4 regions of the Pseudarthrobacter sp. NPDC058119 genome follow, and region 1 is predicted to be linked to each of the others. Evidence: riboswitches for the same ligand, from Rfam matches in the RefSeq annotation. Region 1 holds a riboswitch; each other region holds the start of a gene.
The links. A riboswitch is a leader RNA that binds a small molecule or an ion and turns the genes downstream of it on or off. The one in region 1 is predicted to bind S-adenosylmethionine.
Positions count from the first base shown of each region.

Region 1 (4,190 bases):
GGGATCTGTGGGGCAAAGGTCGCCGGGGTCCGGTTCGTCCTCGCCTGGCGGTTCTTCGACGGGAGGATCAGGCCACAGTGGCATCGAGGCGAGAAGCTGCCGCCACAGCGCGTCCTCCGCTGGCGCGGAGGCTTCCAATTCAACCCCCGCCACAACGGCACCTCGAACAGCGTGCGCCGGCAGGATGCCGGGTGGCCAGTGGGTTGGTTCTGCGTCTTGTTGTTCTGGTTTGTAGTGCCTGCCGGTGGGTGAGGTCCAGCCGGGTGGTTCATTCTTGTTGGCCGGGCCGGGTGTCCATTGGCTGTGGTGTTTGAGTCGATGGTGTTTGGGGCAGAGCTGGGCGAGGTTGCTGACATCAGTGGTGCCGCCGTGTTCCCAGGCTTGGAGGTGGTCGGTGTCGTTGTCGGGGGTTTTGTTGGTGCAGCCGGGGAAGGTGCATTTGGTGTCGCGCATCCTGATCCAGTGTTTGATGGGGCCGGTGAGCCGGTAGTTTTTCCGGCCGATTTCCAGGGGTGTCCCGTCCCTTGGGTCGACCAGGACCCGGTAGAACGAGTCGGCGCCGCCGGCGACGAGTTTCCGTGCCATGGACGCCGGGATTGGTCCGAAACCATCCAGCATGGCTGGTTCGTCGGTGAGGCCGAGGAGGGCGAACACCGGCACGGTGACCAGGACATCGGCCCGCGGGGCAGGGACCTTCCCGATCCCTGTGACACCCTGGGTGCCCGGGGCGGTGCCGGTGGAACCCTCACCCGGCACCTGCCCGGCGCCGAGGAGCAGGGAGGCGGCGATGTCTGGGCGGAGTTGGGTGAGGGTGCGTTCTTCGTTGGGGCCTTGGAGGCCGCGGGCGGTGGCGGTGGTGCGGTTCCAGATCGCGCACGCGGTATCGCCGGGGAGGTAGAGGGAGAGCCAGGCCATGCCGTCCGTGTCGGGGGTGTATTCCATCCGACGGTCAGCGGCCCCTTTGGCGTGGCGTTTCTGGATTGATTCGGGGTGGTGGCGTTCCCGCCAGCTGCGGACCTTGGCCCGGAACCTGGACGGAACGAGGTCCCCCGGGGCGGCGCCCCGGGCGGGGTTTGGTGTGTCGGGGTCGAAGAAGTGCGCCACCAACGCGGCTGCACCACTCCCATCGAGGCCTTCGGTTTCGTCCGCGATGATGCGGGCGTGCTGCCAGGACATCGCCCCGGCGGCCAGGGCCCCGAAGGCCAGCGGGAGGGAACAGACCCGCCGTGACTGCTCCACCAACGCCCCCGCAGCCGCGGAGTTGATGGTCAGGACCCCGGCGATCTCCTCCACCACCGACATCCGCACATAAGTGCAGTCCGTAACGGAGGCATCCGGCGGCGTCATCGCCTCCTGGAACCCAACGGCCTCGGCAGCATCCCGTGCTTTCACCGCAGCCAGCTGTGCCTCCAGCCGGGCTGCAACCTCCAACCGTTCCAGCCGGATCTCATACCGCCGCTGCAACACATCAACACCGGAACCAACGGCGGTCAACGCAGCATCGTCCAGGTTCTGGTCCTCAAAAGTGAGCGCATCCAGGGCAGCAACAGAGGCACGAACACCCTCCAAAACCACCCCAACACCACCGCCGATTCCCATACCCACATCATCCAACGACCCACTGACATTCAAAGTGCTCGCGGCGCCGGCGCCTCATCACCGCGCGCAGGGGGAAGCCACTTAAATGGATTCGGCCGCCATTGGGTGGTGACGCCGTTGTCACCACCCAATGGCGGCCGAAGTTTGCCCGGGCGCAACCCGGGAACCTCCCCGAAGTGGTCCAGGGAGGAAAGGGGTGAGGGTCAGATGGTGACGGCTCCGTTGGCGGTCTCAAAGGTGACCGAGAGGATGCCCGGGGTACCGTGCGGGGCGACCCACTCCACGGCAACGTCCTCGAGCGGCTTCTCCACGGGCTCACCCAGCCACTCGGTGACGCGCGAGGCGGAACCGGCGATGGTCAGGCAGCTCATCTTGAGGTTGCTCTCGTAAGCGTGGGACGGGTGGAGGGAGGGGTCGCCCTCCCACTTGAGCATGTACGGCACCTGGGGATCGGCGATGAGGCCCAGGATCCCGATCTGCTTCCAGACCAGCTCGCGGCCGTCCGGGAACTTGCGATTGCCGTTCACGGCGGCGCGGCCCAGGCGTTCCTCGAAGGGGGCGAGGTCGTCCACTTCGACGCACCAGCCCATCCAGCCGCCACCGGCAGCGGAGCGGGCGCGGACAGCCTGCCCGAAGGGTGCCTTGTCCGACGCCGGGTGGTCCAGGACCTCGACAACTTCCAAGTACTTGTGGCCGGCCAGGGGGATGATCATATTCCGGGTTCCGAAGCGGGGGTGTACGCCACCCTTCACTGCCTCAACGCCGAGGGCAGTTGCAATTCGTTCGGTGGTGGCCGCGAGGCCGTCGTGTTCACAGGCGTAAGAGACGTGATCCATGCGCATGGCAACATCTTGGCACTTTGTGATGCGGCTCTCAGCTAAGGGTACCCTTACTGGATTTGCGCGCACTCAATGGCCATGGGGAGGCCGCCGAAAAGACCATGTTCGTCACAATCCTGTTCACGACAACAACGCTGTTCCTAGACTTGGCGCAGGTCATGAGTGCCAGCGCCAAGCCCCGGCTCGCTGGCCGGCAACCCTCCATCCGCGGTGGGGTGCCCCGGGTGAAGACCTGGCTGTCCGGCAAGAGCCGGCAGCAAGCGCGGCCCGCACTGCCGGTGAGCATGCCGGGCCCATGTCAAAGGAGATTTGGATGTCCAACGGTTGGTCCTTCGAAACCCGCCAGATCCACGCTGGCCAGGAAGTGGACAGTGCCGCGGGAGCCCGTGCCCTGCCCATCTACCAGACCACGTCCTTCGTGTTCCCAACAGCCGAGAGCGCGGCAAACCGCTTCGCACTGTCCGAACTCGCGCCCATCTACACCCGCATCGGCAACCCGACGCAGGACGCAGTGGAACAGCGGATCGCCAGCCTCGAAGGTGGTTTGGCAGCGCTGCTGCTGAGTTCCGGCCAGGCCGCTGAAACGTTCGCGGTCCTGAACATCGCGGAGGCCGGCGACCACATCGTGGCCAGCCCCAGCCTCTACGGCGGAACCTATAACCTGTTCGCCCACACCCTGAAAAAGTTCGGCATCTCCGTAACGTTCGTGGAGGACCCCGACAACTTGGACCAGTGGCGCAACGCAGTCCAGCCCAACACCAAGCTCTTCTTCGGTGAAGTGGTCTCCAACCCCCGCCAGGACGTCCTGGACATCGAGGGCATCTCCGAAGTCGCCCACCAGGCCGGCGTGCCCCTCATCGTGGACAACACCCTCTCCACCCCGTACCTCATCCGCCCGCTGGAGTGGGGCGCGGACATCGTGATCCATTCCGCCACCAAGTACCTGGGCGGCCACGGCACAGCCATCGCCGGCGTGATCGTCGATTCCGGCAAGTTCGATTTCAGCAAGGACCCGGAACGGTTCCCAGGCTTCAACACCCCGGATCCCACCTACAACGGGCTGGTCTACGCCCGCGATCTGGGAGCCGATGGAGCGCTGGGGGCCAACCTCTCCTACATCCTCAAGGCGCGGGTCCAGCTCCTGCGCGACCTGGGCTCGGCGGTCTCGCCCTTCAACGCCTTCCTGATTTCCCAGGGCCTGGAGACTTTGAGCCTGCGGGTGGAGCGCCACGTTGCCAACGCCACGGAAGTGGCGCGCTGGCTTGAGGCAAGGGACGACGTCGAATCGGTCGCCTATGCCGGGCTGCCGTCCAGCCCCTGGTACGAGCGTGGCCGCAAGTACGGGCCCAAGGGGACGGGCGCCGTCGTCGCCTTCAACCTGGCCGGCGGAGCGGAGGCGGGCAAACGCTTCGTCGACGCCCTGGAGCTGCACTCCCATGTGGCCAACATCGGCGACGTGCGCTCCCTGGTCATCCACCCGGCGTCGACCACCCACAGCCAGCTCTCCCCGGAGCAGCAGGCTGTGGCCGGGGTGCACCCGGGACTCGTCAGGCTTTCCGTGGGGCTGGAACACATCGACGACATCCTCGCCGACCTGGAAGCAGGCTTCAGGGCTGCGAAGAGCGCCTAGACGGGCAAAGTACGACGCCGGGCCTCCACTCGGGCGGTAAGGCGGGGCGGGCAGCAAGCCGGGAAGTCACAACCAGTCACACTCTTGGCCTGGACCGGGGAGTATTTCGTACACTCGATCCA
Region 1 is NZ_JBHVTN010000002.1:453,796-457,985, forward strand. It holds gene ACFVTD_RS07000 (HNH endonuclease) at 1-1,599, opposite strand, end outside; gene ACFVTD_RS07005 (VOC family protein) at 1,803-2,441, opposite strand; SAM riboswitch class IV at 2,593-2,707, shown strand; gene ACFVTD_RS07010 (bifunctional o-acetylhomoserine/o-acetylserine sulfhydrylase) at 2,752-4,068, shown strand.

Region 2 (4,190 bases), on a different contig from region 1:
GACCTCTGGCGCGGGATCCTCACCCGAATGGGTGCCACGGTCACCCTGGCGGACGGAGTGCTGACCGTCATCGGCGGACCCGAAATCAAGGGCGGCGACTTTGCCGACACCAGTGAACTGGCTCCCACGGTGGCGGCACTCTGTGCCCTGGCCACGGGACCTTCCCGGCTCAGCGGAATCGCCCACCTTCGCGGGCACGAAACGGACCGGCTCGCGGCCCTGGTCGCGGAGATCAACCGGCTCGGCGGCGACGCCGAGGAAACCAGTGACGGCCTGGTCATCCGGCCCTCCCCGTTGCACGCCGGCGTCGTCCACAGCTATGCAGACCACCGCATGGCCACCGCCGGGGCAATCCTGGGCCTCTCGGTAAGCGGCGTCCAGGTGGAGGACATCGCCACTACGGCCAAGACCTTGCCGGACTTCCCGCAACTGTGGGCGGGCATGCTGGCCCAGTCTGCTCCCGGGGCATCGGGGCCGGAAGGGCGTGCCAGTGGCGCGGAGCACTGACTCCTGGGATGAATCCGACGTCCGGATCCGCCCCAGCAAGAAAGGTTCCCGCCCGCGCACCAAAGACCGGCCCAGCCATGACGACGCCGTTACCGGGCGGATCATTACCGTTGACCGGGGCCGGTACACGGCAGTCGTGGGCGAGGACTCGGATAACGAGCGCATCGTCATCGCCGCGCGGGCCCGCGAACTCCGCCGGTCACCGGTGGTTGCAGGCGACTTCGTCTCGCTCGTGGGCGACGTGTCAGGCGCGCCGGACACGCTGGCCCGCCTGGTGAAGATCCAGGACCGCCACACCCTCCTGCGCCGCAGCGCCGACGACACTGACCCCGTGGAACGGGCTGTGGTGGCCAACGCAGACCAACTGGTCATCGTCGTGGCGGCCGCCAACCCGGAGCCCCGCACCGGGTTCATCGACCGTGCCCTCGTGGCAGCCTACGATGCCGGAATCGAACCGATCCTGCTGGTCACCAAGGCCGACGTCAAGGACCCGGCTGGGCTGCTGTCCAATTACACGCACTTGGAATTCCCGGTGATCATCAGCCGCACAGCGGACGCGCAGGCGTCCGGAATCGATGCGCGGTCCGATGACGGCCTCTCTGCCCGGCTGGACAGTGCGGCGGTGGCCGACCTCCGCGCCCACCTCGACGGCAAGGTCACCGTGATGCTCGGACACTCAGGGGTAGGAAAGTCCACCATGGTGAACGCACTGACCGGGGCCGAGCGGGCCACGGGCGGAGTCAATGCGGTCACGGGCCGTGGCCGCCACACGTCATCGTCGGCCCTGGCGCTGCGCCTGGCGGACGCGCCGGCCGGCAGCTGGATCATTGATACCCCCGGCATCCGTTCCTTCGGCCTGGCACATGTGGACCCCGACCGGATCCTGCGCTCCTTCCCGGACCTCTCCCCCGGCATCGAAAACTGTGAACGCGGGTGCAAGCACACTGCGACTGCGGTGGACTGTGGCCTCGACGACTGGGTGGCAGGCGGACACGCGGGTCCCACCGGCCCGGCGCGCCTGGCATCGCTCCGGCGGCTGCTTGGGGCGGATCCGCGCATGGAAGCGCAGGAAACCAAGGAGCTCGGCAGCGTCAACTGACGCGTTCTCCCGGCAGATGCGTCCGCAGACGGTAGTTTGTAACCATGATCCAACCCGCTTCGAGCTACAACGATGACCTGCGCCTGGCCCATGTCCTGGCCGACTCCGTGGATGACCAGACCATGAGCCGCTTCAAGGCCCTGGACCTCCATGTTGAGACCAAGCCGGACCTGACGCCCGTCACCGATGCCGACAAGGCGGCAGAGGAAGCCATCCGGGGCCAGCTCTCCCGTTCCCGGCCCCGCGATGCCGTCCTCGGCGAGGAATTCGGCAGCACCGGGCACGGTTCGCGGCGCTGGATCATCGATCCGATTGACGGGACCAAGAACTTTGTCCGCGGCGTGCCGGTCTGGGCCACGCTGATCGCCCTGGTAGATGAAGGCGAACCCGTGGTGGGTGTGGTCAGCGCCCCGGCCCTCGGCAAGCGCTGGTGGGCGGCCAAGGGCATGGGCGCGTACATGGGCAGGTCCCTGGCAGCCGCGACCCGGCTCCGCGTCTCCAACGTATCGACCCTCTCCGACGCTTCCCTCTCCTACTCCAGCCTCAGCGGCTGGAAGGAACGCGGCAACCTCGACGAGTTCCTCGGGTTGACCGAGGACGTCTGGCGGACCCGGGCCTATGGCGATTTTTGGTCCTACTGCATGGTGGCAGAGGGCTCCGTGGACATCGCCTGCGAACCGGAGCTCAACCTCTACGACATGGCTGCGCTGGTGCCGATCGTGGTTGAGGCGGGCGGCCGGTTCACCTCCCTGGAGGGCGAGGACGGACCGTTCGGCGGGAACGCGCTTGCCACCAACTCGATCCTGCACTCCGAGGTGCTGCACCGCCTCAACCCGTACCTGGACGATCTGCTGTAACTGCCACGGTTTGCCCACATAAACGAATATTGCGACGCCGGACACCTCCAGACGGGGGTGTCCGGCGTCATTTATTCGATGTTGCGTAATAAAGCCCTTAACAATTGCCGCGGCTTCCAGCCTGACCGCCCCATGTCCTACGCTTTTAGGCAGGTCACGAGTGCCAGCGCAAAACCCCGGTTTGCTGGCCGGCAACCCTCCATTCGCGGCGGGGTGCCCCGGGTGACGACCAGGCCGGTCCGGAGTGGATGCGGCAAGCGCGGATTCCGTATGCCGGAGTCCTGTATTCAAGTGAGGTCTTCGTGACAACTGCCACCGTCTCCCCCCAGCCCATTGCCGAAGCCGGTGTTGCCGGCGAGCGCCGTGCCGCCGCCGGCCGGCCCCTTGCCGCCGTGACCGGCGCGGAAATCCAGGCCCCACTGATCTCCGGCGGCCACATCCGGTACGCGAACCTCGACTATGGAGCATCCGCTCCGGCGCTCTCCGTTGTCTCCGCCTACCTGAACGAGATCCTTCCGTACTACGCCAGCGTCCACCGCGGGGCCGGCTACGCGTCCCAGATCAGTACCTCGGTTTACGAAAATGCACGCAGCATCGTCCGGGACTTCGTGGGCGGCCGGCCGGACGATTCGGTCATCTTCACCCGCAACACCACTGATTCGCTGAACCTCCTGGCGGGCTGCCTGCCGCGGACGGACGGCCGCCCCGACGGGGACGTCCTCTATCTGGACATCGAGCACCACGCCAACCTCCTGCCGTGGCAGGGCGTCCCGCACCGCAGCATCGTTGCCGCGGACACCATCACCGGCACCCTTGACGCCGTCCGCGCCGAACTCGGACAGGGCGGCGTCAGCCTGCTGGCAGTCACCGGCGCCTCCAACGTCACGGGCGAAATCCTTCCCATCCAGGCCCTGGCAGCGCTGGCCCACCAGCACGGCGCCCGGATCGTGGTGGACGCGGCCCAGCTGGCGCCGCACCGCCGGGTGGACATCTCCGCAGACAACGTCGACTACCTCGCCTTTTCCGGCCACAAGCTGTACGCGCCCTTCGGCGCGGGCGTCCTGGTGGGACGCCCGGACTGGCTGGACACCGGCGTGCCGCACCTGGCCGGCGGCGGGGCGGTCAAGGAAGCAAAGCTCGACGGCGTCAGCTGGGCCACCGGCCCGGCACGCCACGAGGGGGGCTCGCCGAACGTCCTCGGCGCCGCCACCCTGGCCCGCGCCACCCAGGTCATCGCCGAACTCGACCAGGACCGGTGGCACGCGCACGAATCCGCGATCCGTTCCTTCCTGGTGGAGGGACTGCAGGGCATCGACGGCGTCACCGTCCACCAAATCTTCAAGGACACCAACCCGGAAACCGACACCATCGGCGTGGTCAACTTTTCGGTCGAGGGCTACGACGCAGGCCTGGTGGCCGCCTACCTGTCCGCAGAGCACGGGGTGGGCCTGCGCGACGGACGCTTCTGCGCCCACCCCCTGCTGAAGCGCCTGGGCCTGCCGTCCGGCTCCCTCCGGGCAAGTTTCGGCGTGGGCTCGCGGCTGGAGGACGCCGAGCGCCTCCTTGCCGGTATCCAGGCTTTGCGAAGCACGGGACTCGGCTGGGACTACGTGGTGGACGCGGGCCGCTGGGTGCCCGCCAACGACTTCCGCACCTACCCGCACTGGGCGCCCAATACCCCCGGGACTGCCGGTGCGGCCCCCTGCCTCGACGACTAAGCGGCGTAA
Region 2 is NZ_JBHVTN010000001.1:199,211-203,400, forward strand. It holds gene aroA (3-phosphoshikimate 1-carboxyvinyltransferase) at 1-507, shown strand, start outside; gene ACFVTD_RS00925 (ribosome small subunit-dependent GTPase A) at 491-1,606, shown strand; gene hisN (histidinol-phosphatase) at 1,651-2,463, shown strand; SAM riboswitch class IV at 2,616-2,729, shown strand; gene ACFVTD_RS00935 (aminotransferase class V-fold PLP-dependent enzyme) at 2,766-4,181, shown strand.
Region 2: another riboswitch for S-adenosylmethionine. It lies ahead of ACFVTD_RS00935 (aminotransferase class V-fold PLP-dependent enzyme); the one in region 1 lies ahead of ACFVTD_RS07010 (bifunctional o-acetylhomoserine/o-acetylserine sulfhydrylase).

Region 3 (4,190 bases), on a different contig from region 1:
GGAGTTCGTTCTTCTGCCGCAGCGAGCCTTCCACCTTTTGGCGGAGGATGGATTCGTCGAAGACGTCCTGGACGCGGATGCCCAGGCGGGCCACCTTGTCCATGTAGGCAGGGCCGATGCCGCGGCCGGTAGTGCCAATGGCCCGGCTGCCCAGGAAGCGTTCGGTCACCTTGTCCAGCACCTGGTGGTACGGGGCCACCAAGTGGGCGTTGGCGGATACCCGCAGTTTTGAGGTGTCGGCGCCGCGTGCCTGGAGTCCGTCGATTTCCTGGAAGAGGGCCTCCAGGTTCACCACGCAGCCGTTGCCGATGATGGGAACGGCGTTGGGGCTGAGAATGCCTGCCGGAAGCAGCTTGAGTTCGTACTTTTCACCGCCTACGACGACGGTGTGCCCGGCGTTGTTGCCGCCGTTGGGCTTGACGACGTAGTCAACACGGCCGCCCAGCAGGTCGGTGGCCTTGCCTTTTCCTTCGTCGCCCCACTGGGCTCCTACGATCACAATTGCTGGCATGGGATCCTCCCCCATTCGTTCGGACTGCCCTGGCCCGGCCACCAGGTGGCAGGCCCATGCAGCGCCGTTCATGAGAATGCCCCGAACAGACCGGCCTTCGCATGGGCCGCAGCGCGGCACGGCGAAGCAAGAGTTCCGGGGCTCTTACCACCCAAGTTTAGCCGATAGGGCACTTTGTCCACTGTTGTGGCCCGCCGCGGCCCTTTCTGCCAAAAGGCCGCGGCGGCCGGTGCCGTCTATTCGTCCTCGGCCTCCCCGGCGGGCCGGGACGTCTGCTCGGCGAGCGTGTCCCAGAAGGAGGTGTCGGCGTCGGCAATGGACCCGTCCGCGATGGCTGCGGCCGTGGAGGTCAGCGTGGTGACGGTCTGCTTGATCAGGTAGCCGTTGCTGCGTTGCCCGAGTGCGTAGCCGTCCAGGTAGTGGTCCGACATGCCGCGCATCTCGAAGAGCAGGGTGGCGATGCCGTACTCCACGGAGATGCCATTGCGGCTGATGGTTTCGGCACTGCCGCCCTGGTACTTGCCCAGGTGCCCCCAGCCGGTCGAGTCAACGTTGTTGAAGACCACGGCGCCGAGCTGCTTTGATTTTTCGACGACGGCGGGGTCGGCGTTGGGGGTGGTGGGGTACAGGATGGAACCGGATACCAGCTTGCCGTCGCGTTCGGCCCGGGTGCCCTGGTGGTGCAGGTCGATCATGTAGTCGATCCTGTACTTGCGCATGACGTTGTTGTGCAGCGCCTGGGTCTCCGGCTGGACCTTGGCCACGTGGTCCCGGTTCAGGTCCACGCCCTCGGCGTTGTAGCGGGTGAGGTTGCGGTCCCCCTTGGCAAGGTAGTTATCCAGGGAGAAGTTCACGTCCCCCATGGCCCCGTCCGCATTGAGCATGGGCACCACCAGGATGTTCACGCCTTTGAGGATGTCCGCGGATTTACCGGTCCCCAGGTGCTTGATGAACTCCATGGCGCCCTCGGTGGTGAGCTGCTCGTTGCCGTGCTGCTGGGTCAGGTACAGGATGGTGGGCTTGGCGGGGTCCGAAATGTACTTGACCAGGTGGATATCGCGGCCCTTAACCGTCTGGCCGATCACCTCCAGCTCCATGGCCGGTTGCTTGGCGTCCTGGGCCTTCAGGAACGAGACCATCTGTTCGTACGTGGCGAGCTTGGACGTGGTGATCTGGCCCTTGCCGTCGTAGTTGGGACCTTCGCCCACGGCGTGTGCCAGCGGGGCGGGGCCTGCGACGACGGCCAGTGCCAGGGCGCCGGAGGCGGCAAGGGTCCCGAAATTTGCCAGGGATTTCTTCACAGTGCGTTACCTCTTTCGAGTGCATCGGGGTGCCGCCAGCCGGCTCCATCGCGGCGGCGGCATGTGACACCCAGCCAACCAAGCTTAACGAAACCTGTCAATAAGCTGAACGGAAGCTGTAAGCATGCTGCCGCCGGCTGGGTAACGGCAGGGAGCCCGGCCGGACAGCGGGGCACGACATAAAGCGGCGCAGACTTGCCCCAAGGCGGGTTGCTCGATTTATGTGAGAGTGAACCATCCGGAGCGGCCGAGAGACCTGGCTCGATGACGCCGCAGCAACCACGGTCCAGCAGGATTCCTGCCGGCCGAAGGTGCTACTGCCAGGACCGATGGAAAGGAAGATTCCAGCATGCCCCTGAATACCGACCACATCCGCACCACCCACGCCGGATCGTTGCCCCGCACCCCGGAACTCATCGCCGCCAACGCCGCCAAGGAAACCGACGGCATCACCCCGGAATTCCTGGACCTCCTTGAAACGTCCGTGGTGGACGTGGTCCAGCGCCAGAAGGACCTCGGCATCGACATTCCCAACGACGGCGAATACGGGCACACGATGGCCAACTCCGTGGACTACGGAGCCTGGTGGAACTACTCCTTCGCACGGCTGGGCGGCCTGGAGCCGACCAACGTTGACCGGTGGGCCGACGCCCAGGTGCACCGCTCCTCCCCCGGCAACATTGTCCTGACCTCCTTCCCCGACCGGCGCGACCGGCAGGCGTTCAACGAGGCCTACAACGATCCCTCCTCGGGCATCCTGTCCCACCGCAAGAGCGTGACCCAGCCCAAGATCGCCGGACCGCTGACCTACACGGGCCAGGACCTGGTCGCATCGGACATCAAGAACCTGAAGACCGGCCTCGCCGCCGCCGGGCTGTCGGACGGCTTCGTAGCATCCCTCTCCCCCGGCTCCTGCGCGCGCGTGGCCAACGAGTACTACAAATCCGATGAGGAACTCGTCTACGCCTGCGCCGATGCCATGCGGGAGGAATACAAGGCGATCGTCGACGCAGGCCTCACCGTGCAGCTCGACGATCCGTCCTTGGCCGAGAGCTGGGACCAGATCAACCCCGAGCCCAGCCTGGAGGACTACCTGAAGTTCATCCAGCTGCGCGTCGAAGCCACCAACTGGGCCCTCCGCGACCTGCCCCAGGACCAGATCCGGCTGCATGTCTGCTGGGGTTCCTGGCATGGCCCGCACACCACGGACATCCCGTTCGCCGACATCATCGGCTCCGTGCTGCAGGTCAACGCCGGTGCGTACTCCTTCGAGGCAGCCAACGTCCGCCACGAACACGAATGGCGCGTGTGGGAGGACACCAAGCTCCCCGAGGGAAAGGTCATCATCCCGGGCGTCGTGTCGCATGCCACCAACGTGGTGGAACACCCCGACCTGGTGGCCGACCGCATTGTCCGCTTTGCCGACGTCGTCGGCCGCGAGAACGTCATCGCCTCCACCGACTGCGGCCTGGGCGGCAGGGTGCACCCACAAATCGCCTTCGCCAAGCTGGAGGCCCTCGGCGAGGGCGCGCGCCGCGCCACCAGCCGCCTGTGGTAGTTCGACGCCTGGCGGCATAGCCGCCCCCGGACGTGCCGGTTCCGCGTTCCGCCGTGGCGGATCCGCGGGACCGGCATTTCCGTTCCCGGGGGCTTGGTAAACTGGACAAGGCCGGCCCGGAGTCGGCCCACCCCAATCAACCGCCGCTGATGTGTCGCGCCCCCGCGTGCCCTTTTCCGTGGCGGCAGCAACGCCAATCCCCGCAGGAGAACCAGCACTTCATGACAGCCCTGGCCCCAGAAACATTCCACGAACAGCTCATGAGCCGCCGCTACGAACCCAGCGTTGCAGCCGTCAACGAATTGTGTGATTCCCTGCAGGAGGCCAAGCCCGGAACCGTGGTGCCCTATGTGGACCCGATGCACGACGTTGAGGAATGCCGCATCATCAGCCTGTTCTCCAACATCGGCGAGGCGGATCCGTCCGGATTCATCACGGCCGGGGACCAGGACGCGGCCACCCGCATGCTCGGCATCCAGTGGAAGTTGGGCCTGCGCCCCGAATTCGTCATGCCGTGGAACGTCCACCCCTGGCACATCGCCGGCGAAGCCAACGGCAAGTTCACCCCCGACCAGATCCAGGCAGGCCTGAAGCCACTGCTGAAGTTCCTGGCCCTGGTGCCCCGTGCCTCAGTAATCGTGGCGCACGGAACCGAAGCCAACCGGCTGGCCAACGCACTCCTGAAGACCGAAGTTCCGCTGCTCTGGCGCCGCGGCCTGAAGACCTACAAGGTCCGCTCGCTCAGCGGCCGGGCTTTCGCCGGTTCCCCTGCGCGCCAGGAGGAGTACCTCGAGGACATGCGCGCGGCCTACGCCGACGC
Region 3 is NZ_JBHVTN010000005.1:117,049-121,238, reverse strand. It holds gene ACFVTD_RS12345 (adenylosuccinate synthase) at 1-511, opposite strand, end outside; gene ACFVTD_RS12340 (M14 family zinc carboxypeptidase) at 748-1,812, opposite strand; SAM riboswitch class I at 2,044-2,148, shown strand; gene ACFVTD_RS12335 (cobalamin-independent methionine synthase II family protein) at 2,162-3,370, shown strand; gene ACFVTD_RS12330 (uracil-DNA glycosylase) at 3,592-4,190, shown strand, end outside.
Region 3: another riboswitch for S-adenosylmethionine. It lies ahead of ACFVTD_RS12335 (cobalamin-independent methionine synthase II family protein); the one in region 1 lies ahead of ACFVTD_RS07010 (bifunctional o-acetylhomoserine/o-acetylserine sulfhydrylase).

Region 4 (4,190 bases), on a different contig from region 1:
CGCCGGCACTCATCTGCTTCGCGGCCAGCCCGTACTGCGGGTGCGACTTCAGGAGCGGATACTTCACCCAGCCCACCGCCGGCTGTTCCTCCAGCCATTCGGCCAGCCGCAGCGCGGTGGCGGACGAGTGGTTGACGCGCAGGCCCATGGTTTCCAGGCCCTTGGTCAGGACCCAGGCGTTGAATGCGGACAGTGCAGGGCCCGTATGGCGCATCAGCTGCTTGACGGGTCCGTCGATGAACTCCTTGGTGCCGAGGATGGCGCCGCCCATCACCCGGCCCTGCCCGTCGATGTGCTTGGTACCCGAGTAGACGATCACGTCGGCGCCGAGGTCCCCGCAGCGTTGCAGCAGGGGAGTGGCAAAGACGTTGTCAGCCACCACGGTGGCACCGGCCGCATGCGCCAGCTCACTGACGGCGGCGATGTCGACGATTTCCTGCATCGGGTTGGACGGGGACTCGAAGAAGACGGCGGTGGTGGGCTTGGACAGGGCTTCGCGCCACTGGTCAAGGTCCGGACCGTCCACGAAGACCGTTTCCACGCCCCACCGTGGCAGGATCTCGTTCAGGATCACAAAGCAAGAACCGAACAGCGAACGGGCAGCCACCACGCGGTCGCCCGCAGCCAGCAGGGCGCCCAGCGCGGTGAACACGGCAGACATGCCCGACGCCGTCGCGAAGCAGGCTTCGGTGCCTTCCAGCAGTCGAAGCCGTTCCTGGAAGGTGGCCACGGACGGGTTGCCGTAGCGGGAGTAGACAAAGCGCTCGTCCTCGCCGGTGAAGGCGCGTTCGGCTGCCGCAGCGGATTCGTAGACGAACCCGGAGTTCAGGAAGATGGCCTCGGACGTTTCCTGGAAGTTGGAGCGGTCCAGGCCTCCGCGGACTGCCTGCGTATCGGGGTTCCAGCCGGGGGCGTCTGGGTTGAAGGTCACTTAGTTCTTTCCGAGGTTGGTGGGGAAGCCGCGGTTCTTCCAGCCGTTGACGGTGCGTTCGCCGTAGCGGTCCGGCTCGCCTTCGAAGCCCTCCAGCACGCTGTACGCGGTGAAGCCGGCCTGGGTGGCGGCAGTCGCGGCCGCGATGGACCGCTGCCCGGAGCGGCACAGGAAGAGCAGTTCCGCCTGGGAATCCTCCGGCGCCTGCGCCTGGAGGTCCTTGACGAAGTCGGGATTGGGGATGCCGCCGGGGAAGGTCCACTGGATGAACAGGGGATCGTTGTCAGTGGCCTTGGTGTCCGGGATGCCGATGTGGGCCCATTCGCCCTCGGTGCGGACGTCAACCAGGATGGCGCCCTGCTCCAGCTTGGCCCATGCTTCCTGCGGCGTCAGGTCTCCTGCGTAGCTCATGCGTGGCCCTCGCCGTCGAAATCGCCCTCCAGGCCGGCGTCGAGCTGGTCCACTGCGGTGGCGACGGCGGCATCGGCCGTGGCGATCGCGGACGGCAGGACGATTGCCTGCGCCACGATGACGCTGGTGCCGTTGAAAGTAGCTGCCGGGCTGCCGTGCAGTACGTAGCCGTCGGCGAGTGCGGCGGAGATCCGCTCGCAGAATTCACGAGTGTCCGCGCCGGTAATCAGGCGGTAGGACAGTTTTTCGTCAGGGGCGGGCGCGTCGGACACGACGGATCTCCTTCTTTCACGCTTGCAGCTCGAATCGGTCGATATGCCGAGTATTCACCTGAGGCACCCCGCCGCGAAAGGGAGGGTTGCCGACCGGCAAGTCAGGGCTTGGCGCCGGTACTCATTACTCCCCAAAAACGTAACACTTGCCGCGCCAAGCCGCATTGCCGCCGTCGTCATGTTCCGTCATTGAGCTGCCCGCCACGCGGGGCAGGGGCGGCTGTGGACCGATAAAGTTCTACCGGGGGCGCCGCCCCGTATCCAGAGCAATGAGTACCGGGGGTCCTTGTCAGCATGCGGGCACACGTATCGCACCACCATGCCGCCAGCCGGTGGAACCGTCCGCGTTCCGCCGCGTCCTTCCTGGCCGCCGTTTTGATCGCCTTGCTGGCAGTGGTGGCCCCGGCGGCCCCGGCACAGGCGGCTGCACCCACTCCGGACAAGGGCAAACCCTGGCTGGGGGCGGTCCTGGAGTGGGGGGAGGATACCGCCGCGGGCTTCAGTGACCGGCTGGGTGCAAGCCCTGCGCTCTTCGGCCACGACATCACCATTCCGTACCGGGAATCAGAGCGGAACGACATCGAGGGCTTCCTGCAGCAGACGGCAGCCAAGGGTGCCCACGCCATGCTCACGGTCAAGCCGTCGGTGCCGCTGGATCAGCTCGGCACCGCGGAGGCGGAAGCGTTTACAGCGCTGGTGCGAGGCCTGACGTCGGGATTCAAGGGCCAACTGCTCGTCCGGTTCGCCCCCGACATGAATGCCAGCTGGGTGGCCTGGGGCCAGCAGCCGGCCGTGTACCGGCAGGCGTTCCAGGCGGTGTCGGCAGCGTTCAAGAAGGGCGACGGCGGCCGGGCCACCATGGTGTGGGCGCCGTACCTGGGGAAGGACTATCCCTTCGAACGCAACCGGAATGCGCCGCAGCCCGGAAGCGAGGGGTTTTCCCTGCTGGACACGAATGGCGACGGTACCTGGAACGGAAGCGACAGCGCCTATGCCCCGTACTACCCGGGTGACGATGCCGTGGACTGGGTGGGGCTGGCGGCCTACCACGACGACACTGCCGGCGCGGCCGCCGTCAACTCCCTCCCGCACTCCGGTGAACTCGAAGACATGCTGACGGCCTCAGGCAGCGAAAACTTCTACGGCACCTACGCCGAAGGCCGCAAGAAGCCCTTCCTGCTCCAGACCTCGGCGTTCTACAGCCCGGCGTCCGGCGGGGCGCCCGAGGCCGGGATCAAAACCGGGTGGTGGGACCAGGTGGTGGCCACCGCCACGTCGCCCGCGTTCGCCGGAACAGCCGCCGTGGTGTGGGACGAACGCACCAGCACCCGGGACACCGGCGTTGCGAGCATCAGCTGGCTGCTTACCGGCAACCCGGACATCGCCAAGGCCGCCCTGGACCGGTTGAAGGCCTCGCCTATGGTCGCCGGACCTGTCACCGAGGTGGCGGCCTCAGGCACCTATGAGCGCAGCAATACGCTCTCCGGTGCCGCCGCCTGGACTGTGGCTGCTGCCATGGTCATCCTCCTGGTGGCCCTGTGGCAGGTGCCGCGCCGGATCAACGCCGCCACGTCCTGGAGTTACCAGGACCCTTCCGCCAGGGATTCGCGGGTGGACCTGCTGCGGGGAATGGCCATTGTCTTCGTGGTGGTCAACCACCTGGGCATGGCCTCGCTGTTCCAGCTGCTCACCCAGGAGGCGGTGGGCTTCGTGTCAGGCGCCGAGTTGTTTGTCCTGTTCTCCGGCCTGGTGGTGGGCATGGTGTACGGGCCCAAGGCCAAGGAGGATTTCGGCAGGGTGGTGGACCTGACATCCCGCCGGGCCGGGAAGCTTTATGTCACTGCCCTGGCCGTGCTGATCGGCGTCTTCCTGTTGTCGCTGCTGCCTTTCTTCCACACCGAGGCCCTGACCACGTTCGTGGACCAGGGAACCGGCGGCGCCGGACACAGCGGCGCCGGCCGGACCTACGACCTCTATGCGGGCATGTCATCGCTGTTCCAGTTCCCCGTGCCGCCCCAGGTACTCCCGGCCATCCTGCTGCTGCAGTTCGGGCCCTGGCAGTTCAACGTCATGGGCCTGTACGTGGTGCTCCTGCTGGTCAGTCCCCTGATCCTTGCGGCACTAAACCGCGGCAAGGCCATCTGGGTGTTGCTGGCGTCCTTCGCCGTGTATGCGGTAGGCGCGGTGACCAGGTTCAGGCTGCTGCCGTCCCAGTTCGAGGACTCATTCCCGCTGCTGGTATGGCAGGTGCTCTTCGTACTGGGCCTGGTTGTCGGCTACCACCGCCGCGGTATCGTGGCCTGGCTGGCGGCGCACACCTGGGTGGTGGCAGCCTGCACCGCCGCGGCATTCGTCCTGGCCTTCCTGTCCTGGGGCAACCCGTACTTGGCCAACAACTACGACGTCCGCCTGGCGCTCATGCCGGACGCCGCCTACCGGACCATGTATGACGCGCTGTTTGGCCGGACCTACCTGGCGCCCGGCCGCCTGCTCAACGTCCTGGTCCTGGTGGTGGCCGCCTATGCCTTCCTCAGTGCCTACTGGAAACCGGTGCAGCGGGCCCTTGGCTGGTTCCT
Region 4 is NZ_JBHVTN010000003.1:330,971-335,160, reverse strand. It holds gene ACFVTD_RS09465 (O-succinylhomoserine sulfhydrylase) at 1-931, opposite strand, end outside; gene ACFVTD_RS09460 (rhodanese-like domain-containing protein) at 932-1,342, opposite strand; gene ACFVTD_RS09455 (DUF1737 domain-containing protein) at 1,339-1,614, opposite strand; SAM riboswitch class IV at 1,628-1,743, opposite strand; gene opgC (OpgC domain-containing protein) at 1,909-4,190, shown strand, end outside.
Region 4: another riboswitch for S-adenosylmethionine. It lies ahead of ACFVTD_RS09455 (DUF1737 domain-containing protein); the one in region 1 lies ahead of ACFVTD_RS07010 (bifunctional o-acetylhomoserine/o-acetylserine sulfhydrylase).